DNA from 2 places in the Acidovorax sp. BLS4 genome. Region 2 is predicted to be linked to the other one. Evidence: riboswitches for the same ligand, from Rfam matches in the RefSeq annotation. Region 2 holds a riboswitch; the other holds the start of a gene.
What was found. Region 2 has a riboswitch for manganese ahead of R1Z03_RS11790 (TMEM165/GDT1 family protein). Riboswitches for the same ligand answer to the same signal wherever they lie in the genome.

Region 1 (5,013 bases), 340 kb from region 2:
ACACCGGCTGCGCCGCCGCGCTGCGCCAGATCACCGTGGGAATGCGGTAGCCCGAGGCGGTCGCGGGGCTGTGGCCCGCGCGGTCGCTGCCGTGGCCGACCTCCTGGCCGTGGTCGGACAGATACATCCACGCCCGGGACTCGCCCGGCCGCGCCCCGGCGCGCGCCAGCTGCAGCGTCTCGGACACCACGAAGTCGTGGTACAGCAGGGCCGCGTCGTACTGCTGGCGGTAGCGCCGCACCCAGGCCGAGCGGCCCTGGCCGGCCAGTTGCGCCTCGACCGCGTCCACGTGGTCGTCGAACGGGTTGTCGCCGCTCGGAAAGCGCAGCCGGTAATGCGGGTGCGCGCCCATCAGGTGCACCACGATCAGCTTGCGCTCGGCGGGGTCGTCCAGCGCCTCCTGCACGCAGTCCAGCAGCTCGCCGTCCAGCGAGGCGCCCGCGCGGCCCGGCGTGCGGTTGACCATGTCCACCACGTCGGCCAGGCGCGCATGCTGCTGCTCGATCGCCACATCGTCGTGGTTGCTCATCCACCAGACCTTGTAGCCCGCGGCGCGGGCCAGCGCCAGCACGTGCTGCCCGTCGGCCCGGCCCGGCTGCCCGAAGCCGAAGATGTTGGCCAGTGCCGGCAGCGTGCTGGCATCGACCGACCACGCATGGCGCAGCACGGCCATCTCCCCGCCCAGCACGCGCTGCTGCGCCTCCAGGCGCGGCGTGGTGGAGCGCGCGTAGCCGTACAGGCCCAGGTTGTCGCGGTTGATGCTGTCGGTCACCACCAGCACCACGGTGGACGGGCCGGGGCGCGTGACCGCGGGCGCCGCCTGCCGCGCCCGCTCCAGCAGGGCGCTGCGCTGGCGCTCCTGGTCGGCCCAGCCGCTGCGCAGGCCGTGGACCGCCGCGTTCCAGTGCATCCAGTAGGCGACCGGGTGCAGCCGGCGCCACGGCTTGCTGGCGTAGCCCAGGGCGCTGAGCGCCAGCAGTGCGCACAGCAGCGCCACCAGGCTTCGCGGCCAGCGCACGGCGGTGCGCAGGCCCCGGCGCGCGCTGCGGCCCACCAGCCACGCGGCGACCACCAGCGCCGCCGACCACACGGCCACCGAGCGCCAGTGCATCGACAGGTATTCGGCGCTCTCGCGGCCGGTGGTGTTGGCGGCCGCGCCGAGCACCAGCGTGCTGTCGGGCGCGGCCTGGTAGGCGTCCAGCAGATACGCGCGTGCCACGCCGTCGAGCGCGAAGGCCATGGCCCACAGCCACACGGCGGCGGTGCGCAGCCGGTGCACGGCGTCGCTGCGCACCGGCCAGGCCAGCCACAGCAGGGCGGGCAGGGCCAGCGCCATCAATTGCGCCACGCGGCGGCCATCGTGCCCGAGGGCCACCAGCGCCAGCACCGTGGCGGTGGCCAGGCCCAGGGCGCGCAGCGCCTGCCGCGGCGCGGGCGGCGGGGCCGCTGAAAAGGAGGAGGGGTCTGGCACGTTCGGGATCCGGCACGTCGGGTGGCGCGGATTCTGACAGCGGGCCAAGCCCCCGCACGCGCCAGGGCCGGCACGGCCCCAGGCCGGCAGGGGCTTCTATAATCCGCGCTCCCTTGGGGAGTAGCCGGCTTTCGTGCCATGTCTTTCGAGCGTTGTACGAAGGCGCCTGCGTCAACACACTCGGCATGCTGCATGCCGTGGCGCCGGCAACCGTTGCGGTTGGCGAGACCATCGGCATGCCACCGCGACGAAAGGTCGGGCAGCGGGGGCGTGCCTTTGCGCTCGCCCGGCCGTACAACGACGTCCCCACCATGAATTTCGCCTCCACCGCCTTGCTCGCGCTGGCCATGTCCACCGACGCCTTCGCCGCCGCCGTCGGCAAGGGCAGCACCCTGCAGAAACCCCGCTGGTCCGAAGCCCTGCGCACCGGCGCCATCTTCGGCGTCATCGAGGCCCTCACCCCGATCGCCGGGTGGGCACTGGGCTACGCCGCCTCGGGCTACGTGAAGGAGTGGGACCACTGGATCGCTTTCACGCTGCTGACCATCCTCGGCCTGCGCATGGTGTACGCGGCGTTCCAGGCGCCCGATGCCGAAACCGAAAAACCTGCCCGCCACGGCTTCTGGCTGCTGGCCGTGACCGGCTTTGCCACCAGCATCGATGCGATGGCCGTGGGCGTGGGGCTGGCGTTCCTCGACGTGGGCATCCTGCCCGTGGCGGCCGCGATCGGCCTGGCGACCTTTGCCATGGTCACGATCGGCGTGATGGTCGGCCGGGTGCTGGGAAACATCGCGGGCCGCTGGGCCGAGGCCGTGGGCGGCGTGCTGCTGATCGGCATCGGCTCGGTGATTCTCTACGAGCACCTGACCACGTTCTGATCCCGGCCCGCGCTACCCTTGCCGCATGACCCGTTTTTCCGACACCACCACCGCCCTCGTGCAACTGGCCACGCTGGACTCCGCCCTGGCCCGCTGCCGCGCCCCGGGCGGCAGCGCCACCGAGCTGAGCGCCACGGCCCGCGCGCAGGACGCGCTGCTGGCCGCCCTGCCCCCGCGCTATGCCGAGGTGCTGCACGGCCTGCTCGACCGCCTCGAATCGAGCGCGCTGTTTTCCGAGGAAAGCTGCTCGTTCAGCCAGAAGGACCTGCTGGACAGCCTCCAGCAGTGGGTGGACAAGGCCGGGGACGCGCTGCGCCAGGCGGGCTGACCGGGCCGGCCATCGCGCCCCGTCCACTGCCCCATCCACTGCCCGGTCACCGCTCGGCGCGGCCCGCCCACTTCTCCCGGGCGATGTAGGCGCGCACGCCCAGGCCCAGGAACGGCGCGGGCGGCATGCGCGCAGGGGTGCCCAGCGCCAGGGCGTCGGCGATCAGCGGATGGTCCTGGCCCAGCGCCAGATCGGCCGCGAGCGCGCCCAGCACCGTGTGCTTGACGATGCCCACGCCGTTGCAGCCCGCCACGCCGTGCACGTTGGAAGCAAAGCGCCCCCAGCGCGGCGCGCCGTTGCGCGTGATGGCGATGGCGCCTTCCCAGAAATGCGCGAGCGGCACGTCGGCCAGCTGCGGAAACCGCGCATCGAACACGGCCCGGTGCGCGCGCCGCACGCGCTCGCGCACGGTGGCGGCCACGCGAAAGCGCGGCGCGTATTCGAAGCCCTGGCGCACCAGCAGGCGGTGGTCGTCGGTGTAGCGCAGCGTGGCGCCGGCCACGGCGTTCACCGGCGTCACGCCCCAGCCCTGCGGTGCGCCCAGGCGCTCGCGCTGCGCGGGCGTGAGCGGCGCGCTCAGCGAGCCGAAGGTGGCCAGCGGAAAGGTCTCGCCCTGGAACAGGCCGAGCTGCTGCGCAAAGGCGTTGCTGGCCACGATGAGCTGCGGCGCCTCGATGCGTCCCTGCGTGGTGTGGGCCACCACCGCGTGCGGGGCGATGTCCAGCGCGTGCACGGGCGTGTTCTCGTACAGCGCGACCTGGGCGGGCAGCGCATCGGCCAGGCCCCGGCACAGCGCGGCCGGGTTGAGCAGCACCGTGCCCGGCGTGTACAGCCCGGCGGCGAAGTAGCGCGTGCCCAGGCGCGCGGCGAGCGCATCGCGGTCCAGCCGTTCGTGCGGCTCGCCCAGCGCGCGCAGCTCCTGGGCATGGTGGTCCAGCGTGCGCCCGGCCGCGGGCGACACGGCACAGTGGTACTTGCCCGCGCGGCGCCACTGGCAGTCGATGGCGTGCGCGGCGATGTGCCGCTGCAGGTCGGCCATGCCCGCGGCCAGCAGGCGCTGGTAGTGCGCGGCCTGGCGCAGCTCTTCGAGCGAACTGCCCACGTTGTGCGGCACGTCGATGGCGAAGCCGGAGTTGCGGCCCGAGGCGTTGTCGCCCACCATGCCCGCATCGACCAGCACCACGTGCGCGTGCGGGCGCAGCTCGGCCAGGCGGCGCGCCGCGGCCAGGCCCGCGCACCCGGCGCCCAGCACCAGCCAGTCGGCCCGCACGGGGCCCTGCAGCGCCGGACGCGGCGCGCGCGCCGGCAGGATGGCCGACCAGCCGTTGGTGGCATCGTCGACCGGCAGGCGCAAGGGAGTGGGACGCGGTGTCGGCAAGGCGATCGAAAGGCGCTGCGGGCGCTCAGCGCGCCCCGCAGGCCTTGCACAGCTGCAGCGCCAGCCGCTGCAGCGCCTGCCAGCCATCGGCGGGCCAGTCGGGCGCCTTGAGGCCCTTGACGATGCCGTCCACCGTGTGCGCGGACTGCAGCAGCCGGGCCGCAGCGGCGTCGGAAAAGCGCGGCGCGATGCGCTCGAACAGGCGCTCCTTGGGGCCCCAGATGCGGTTTTCGCGCAGGGCGATGGGCAGGGGCTTGCCGGCGTTGAGCGCGTCCTTCACGCGCTTCAAGGCGCGGATGTCCTCGGCCAGCGCCCAGTGCACCAGCACTTCGGCCTCGCCCTCGGCCTGCAGGCCATCGAGCATGCGCTGCACCCGGGCCACCTGGCCCGAGAGCACCGCCTCGGAGAGCTTGAACACGTCGTAGCGCGCCACGTTGAGCACCGCCGCCTCGACCTGCGCCCACGACAGCTCGCCGGGCGGGTGCAGCAGCGCGAGCTTGGCGATCTCCTGGTGCGCGGCAAGCAGGTTGCCTTCCACGCGGTCGGCGAAGAACTGCAGCGTGCGCTGGCCCTCGTCGCCGCCGGCCACGCGCTGGCCCTGCAGCGACAGGCGCTGGGCGATCCACTGCGGCAGCGCGGCGCGCTCCACCGGGTCGATCTGCACCGAGATGCCTCTGCCGTCCAGCGCGCTGAACCAGCCCCCGGTGCGGGTGGCCTTGTCCAGGCGCGGCAGCATCACCAGGGTGAGCGTGCTGTCGTTGCCCTGCGCGGCCTCGGCGATCTGCTGCAGCGCGGCGCCGCCGTCCTTGCCGGGCTTGCCCGAGGGAATGCGGATCTCCACGATCTGCTTGTCGGCAAAGAGGGAGAGCGAGCCGCCGGCCGCCAGCACGGCGCTCCAGTCGAAGTGCGCGCCGGCCACGGTGTGGCTGCTGCGCTCGGTGTAGCCCTGGGCCCGCGC
Region 2 (5,013 bases):
CTTGAACGTGCCCACGCGGATATTGGGCGTGTCGTACCACTGGTAGGGCAGCCGGCGCGTGACGGGCATGCGCCCGCGCAGCACCGACAGCCGGTTGGGCCAGTGGGCGAAATTGGGAAACGCCACCACGCCCGCGCGGCCCACGCGGGCCGTCTCGCGCAGCATCACCTCGGTGTTGCGCAGGTGCTGCAGCGTGTCGATCTGCAGCACCAGGTCGAACGAGTTGTCGCCGAACATCGCCAGCCCCTCCTCCAGGTTGAGCTGCACCACGTTCACCCCGCGGCGCACGCAGGCGAGCACGTTGGCGTCGTCGATCTCGATGCCGTAGCCCGTGCAGCCGCGCTCGCGCTGCAGGTACGACAGCATCGCGCCGTCGCCGCAGCCCAGGTCCAGCACCCGCGCGCCGTGCGGCACCAGCCGGGAAATCGCATGCATGGTGGCTTTCTCGGTCATGCGAACTCCTTGGCGATGCTGTCGAAATACGAGCCGACGACGCCCATGTAGCGCGCATCGTCGAGCAGGAAGGCGTCGTGGCCGTGCGGTGCGTCGATCTCGGCGTAGCTCACGTCGCGGCGGTTGTCGAGCAGCGCCTTCACGATCTCGCGGCTGCGCGCGGGCGAAAAGCGCCAGTCGGTGGTGAAGCTCACCAGCAGGAACCGGGCCGTCGCGCGCGCCAGCGCCAGCGTGAGGTTGCCGCCGTAGGCGAGCGCGGGGTCGAAGTAATCGAGCGCGCGGGTGATCAGCAGGTAGGTGTTGGCGTCGAAATACTCGCTGAACTTGTCGCCCTGGTAGCGCAGGTAGCTCTCGATCTGGAACTCGATGTCCTGCGTGCTGTAGCGGTAGCCCGGCCCCGCGCCGGGCGTGCCTGGGGCGGCCGGCGCACCGCCGGCGGTGCCTGCCGGCAGCGTCTCCTCCATCACCGTCTGGCGCAGCTGGCGGCCGAATTTCTCGTTCATCACGTCGTCCGACAGGTACGTGATGTGGCCGATCATCCGCGCGATGCGCAGGCCGCGCTGCGGGATCGCCCCGTGCCGGTAGAAGTGCCCGCCGTGGAAATCCGGGTCGGTCACGATGGCCCGGCGCGCCACCTCGTTGAAGGCGATGTTCTCCGCCGTGAGATTGGGGGCGCTGGCCACCACCACCGCATGGCGCACGCGCTCGGGGTACTGCAGCGTCCACGACAGCGCCTGCATGCCGCCCAGGCTGCCGCCCAGCACCGCCGCGAGCTGCTGCACGCCGATGCGGTCCAGCAGGCGGGCCTGCGCGTTCACCCAGTCCTCCACCGTGACCACGGGGAAGTCGGCGCCGTACACCTCGCCGGTGTCCGGGTGCGTGTCCATCGGGCCGGTCGAGCCGAAGCACGAGCCCAGGTTGTTGATGCCGATCACGAAGAAGCGGTTCGTGTCCACCGGCTTGCCGGGGCCGATCATGTTGTTCCACCAGCCTTCGCTCCTGGGCTGGCCCTCGTACACGCCCGCCACGTGGTGCGAGGCGTTCAGCGCATGGCACACCAGCACCGCGTTGGAGCGGTCGGCGTTGAGCGTGCCGTAGGTCTCGAAGGCAAGGGTGTAGTCGCGGATGGCGCCGCCGCCCTGCAGCGGCAGCGCGTCGGCGAAATGCAGGGACTGGGGCGTGGCAATGAAGGACATGAAAAAACCCGGCGTCGCTAAAAACGAGGCCGGGTCGGTGTGTCTGTCACTTGGCGGACGGGTCTTTAGCGGTATTTATAAAGCGCCCGCAAGCTATGCAAATCGGCGCGAGGGGCACTATACCAAAGCCCGGGCCCGCCGGCCATGGGCCCGTGCGCGTTCAGGCCGCGGGTGCGAAAAGCGCGATCAGCCCCAGCGCGAGGAAGATCACCGCCGACACCATGTGCACCGCGCGGATCGGCACCCGCCGCGTGATGCGCTCGCCCAGCCAGACCACGGGCGCGTTGGCCAGCATCATGCCCAGGGTCGTGCCGGCCACCACCCACCAGTAGGCGCTGTAGCGCGCGGCCAGCATCACCGTGGCGACCTGGGTCTTGTCGCCCATCTCGGCCAGGAAGAACGCGATCAGCGTGGTGCCGAACACGCCAAAGCGCGGCGCGCCGCCCGATGCGTCGTCGTCCAGCCGGTCGGGGATGAGCATCCACACCGCCATCGCGATGAACGACAGCCCGAGACCCCAGCGCAGCACCTGCGGGCCCACGACGGTCGTCACCCAGGCGCCCACGGCGCCGGCCAGCGCGTGGTTGGCCAGCGTGGCGACCAGGATGCCGAGCACGATCGGCCAGGGCTTGCGAAAACGCGCCGCGAGAACGAGGGAAAGGAGTTGGGTCTTGTCGCCCATCTCCGCGAGGGCGACGATGGCGGTCGAAACGAAAAAGGCTTCCATTGGGGGCAGGGAGTTGTCCGGCCGGACAGGTCGCAGAGCATTGACTGCACCCCGACGCCGGCCTTTGGGATCGGTGTGCAGTCAATGGTCTCGCCCAGTTCCGATGGAACCGCATGCACCACAGGCCGCGCAGGCCCGAGTTTGTTGATGCATGCCCCCGTGCGGTCTGTGCGCCGGGCGGGCTACTCCCCAAAGACGGGCCGATTGTAACGATGCGCTTCCAGCCTTCGGGTAAATACCCAACGAAAACGTTGCAGGCGCGCCAATTTTCGTGCTTGGACCCCGAATAGATGGTTAATAATGGGCCTTGCCTTTCTGCCAAGCAGGAACGCAAGTAGCGGTGATTGGTCGGTTTCGCGTCTTTGAAGTCGTCACAGGTTTGTTGATTGCGTCGGGCTCCATCGCGTTTTCTTGTTTTTTTAGGAGTCCTTCATGGGCAACAAACTCTACGTGGGCAACCTGCCCTATTCTTTCCGCGACGACGACCTGCAACAAACGTTCAGCCAGTACGGCACCGTGGTGAGCGCCAAGGTCATGATGGAACGTGACACCGGCCGCTCCAAGGGTTTCGGCTTCGTCGAAATGAGCAACGATGCCGAAGCGCAAGCCGCCATCCAAGGCGCGCATGGCCAAAACTTCGGCGGCCGTGACCTCGTGGTCAACGAAGCCCGTCCGATGGAACCCCGTCCCCCCCGCAGCGGTGGCGGCGGCTTCGGTGGCGGCAATGGCGGTGGCGGCGGCTACGGCGGTGGTGGCGGCCGCAGCGGTGGTTTCGGCGGCGGTGGTGGCGGTGGTGGCTACGGCGGTGGCCGCAGCAGCTACTAAGCTCACGCTGACAGCATTTCAAAAAAGGGTCCTTCGGGGCCCTTTTTTCATGGCTGAGCCAGCGCGTTTGGCCCGTGTCCGGCACCTTGCTTTTTTGCGGAATTTATGGCCCATAATGCATCGGCGAGATATTTTTCGCGTCGACGTTTGCGGGGATCCGTCAGTTTCGCGCATGGGACATCTTTGTGATTCACTGGCTGCGTTTTCGGGACTCCATCGCTTTATCAATGTGTTTTTGAGGAGTCCCGTGATGGGCAACAAACTGTACGTCGGCAATTTGCCGTACTCGGTGCGTGACAGTGACCTGGAGCAGGCCTTCGGCCAATTCGGAGCCGTGATCAGCGCCAAAGTCATGATGGAGCGCGACACGGGCCGCTCCAAGGGCTTTGGCTTCGTCGAGATGGGCAGCGACCCTGAAGCGCAAGCCGCCATCCAGGGCATGAACGGCCAGCCCCTGGGCGGCCGCAGCATCGTGGTGAACGAGGCGCGACCCATGGAACCCCGTCCCCCCCGCAGCGGCGGTTTTGGCGGCGGTGGTGGTGGCGGCGGTGGATACGGCGGCGGCGGTGGTGGTCGCAGCGGTGGCGGTGGCTACGGTGGCGGCCGCGGTGATGGCGGCGGCGGTGGCTACGGTGGTGGTGGCCGTGGCGAAGGCGGCGGCGGTGGTTATGGCGGCGGCGGCGGTCGCGGCGATGGCGGTTTCCGCAGCCCCTATGGTTCCGGTTCGCGCAATGGCGGCGGCGGTGGCCGCAGCGGTGGTGGCGGTGGCGGCTACGGTGGTGGTGGCAACGGCGGCTACTGATCCTCTCCCGCAGCGAGGGCCGTTCCCATCCGTGAAGGCTTCTCGCGCCCACAAAAAAGGCCCCTTGTCAGGGGCCTTTTTTGTGGGCGCCGCCGGCTGGAACCCTGAGGCGGGCCCCGTGCCCGGTCAGTGCGGAGCCCCGCTTTTTTGCCGGTGCTTTCTCGGGCGGCCCGACAGCAGGCGGTCGAAAAGCCCGTTCGGCAGCACACGCAGCAGCTTGGCCACCACGCCCATCTGCCAGGGAATGACGCGGTAGCTCGCGCCCGCGCGGATCGCGGCGAACGCGCGGTCGGCAAAGTCCCCGGGCTGCATCAAGAAGGGCATGGCGTAGCGGTTCTGCCGGGTGAGCGGGGTGTCGATGTACCCCGGGCACAGCGTGACCACCCGCACCCCCGACGAACGCAATTCGCCCCGCAGGCTTTCGCAGTAGCTGATGACCGCCGCCTTGCTGCCGCAGTAGGCGCCGTGGCCGGGCAGGCCCCGGATGCCGGCGACGCTGCCGATGCCCACGAGCGCCCCGCTGCCGCGCTGGGCCATCGCATCCACGAACGGCTGGAACGTGGCCGCCATGCCGATGTTGTTGGTGGCGAAGGTGCGGGCCATCACGTCGATGTCCTCGCGCACGGCAGTGTCCATGCCCACGCTGATGCCCGCGTTGGCGATGACGACATCGGGCACCCCTTGCCGGGCCATGCAGTCCTGGCCCGCCGCCACGATGCTGTCGGGCTGCGCCACATCGGCGCTATAAATTTGATAGCTATCTGCCGGGATGTTGCTTGCGCTGGCCCACGATTGCATCTCTGCCGTGCGGCGGGCCACCAGCGCAAGCCGGTACCCCGCCTGGTGAAAGCGCAGTGCGAGCGCCTGGCCGATGCCGCTGGATGCGCCGGTGATGAACACCAGGGGGCTGGAAGGCATGGGGGCTCCTGAGGGGTGGTTAGGCATCGTGCGCCGTCCGGTGCCGGTCACTTGCCGGGTGGCGGCATCAGCATGCCCTTCACGCGGCCCTG

Region 1: it holds a riboswitch for manganese, as region 2 does, so the genes downstream of both, mntP (manganese efflux pump MntP) here and R1Z03_RS11790 (TMEM165/GDT1 family protein) in region 2, are expected to answer to the same signal.

What each region holds. Positions count from the first base shown of each region.
Region 1 covers NZ_CP136797.1:2,866,050-2,871,062, reverse strand. Annotated here, with positions in the region: gene R1Z03_RS13320 (sulfatase-like hydrolase/transferase) at 1-1,471, opposite strand, end outside; yybP-ykoY riboswitch at 1,585-1,766, shown strand; gene mntP (manganese efflux pump MntP) at 1,783-2,349, shown strand; gene R1Z03_RS13310 (hypothetical protein) at 2,375-2,677, shown strand; gene R1Z03_RS13305 (FAD-binding oxidoreductase) at 2,724-4,031, opposite strand; gene holA (DNA polymerase III subunit delta) at 4,081-5,013, opposite strand, start outside.
Region 2 covers NZ_CP136797.1:2,527,364-2,532,376, forward strand. Annotated here, with positions in the region: gene metW (methionine biosynthesis protein MetW) at 1-453, opposite strand, end outside; gene R1Z03_RS11785 (homoserine O-acetyltransferase) at 450-1,649, opposite strand; gene R1Z03_RS11790 (TMEM165/GDT1 family protein) at 1,810-2,376, opposite strand; yybP-ykoY riboswitch at 2,388-2,583, opposite strand; gene R1Z03_RS11795 (RNA-binding protein) at 2,809-3,201, shown strand; gene R1Z03_RS11800 (RNA-binding protein) at 3,452-4,003, shown strand; gene R1Z03_RS11805 (SDR family oxidoreductase) at 4,130-4,921, opposite strand; gene lptC (LPS export ABC transporter periplasmic protein LptC) at 4,969-5,013, opposite strand, start outside.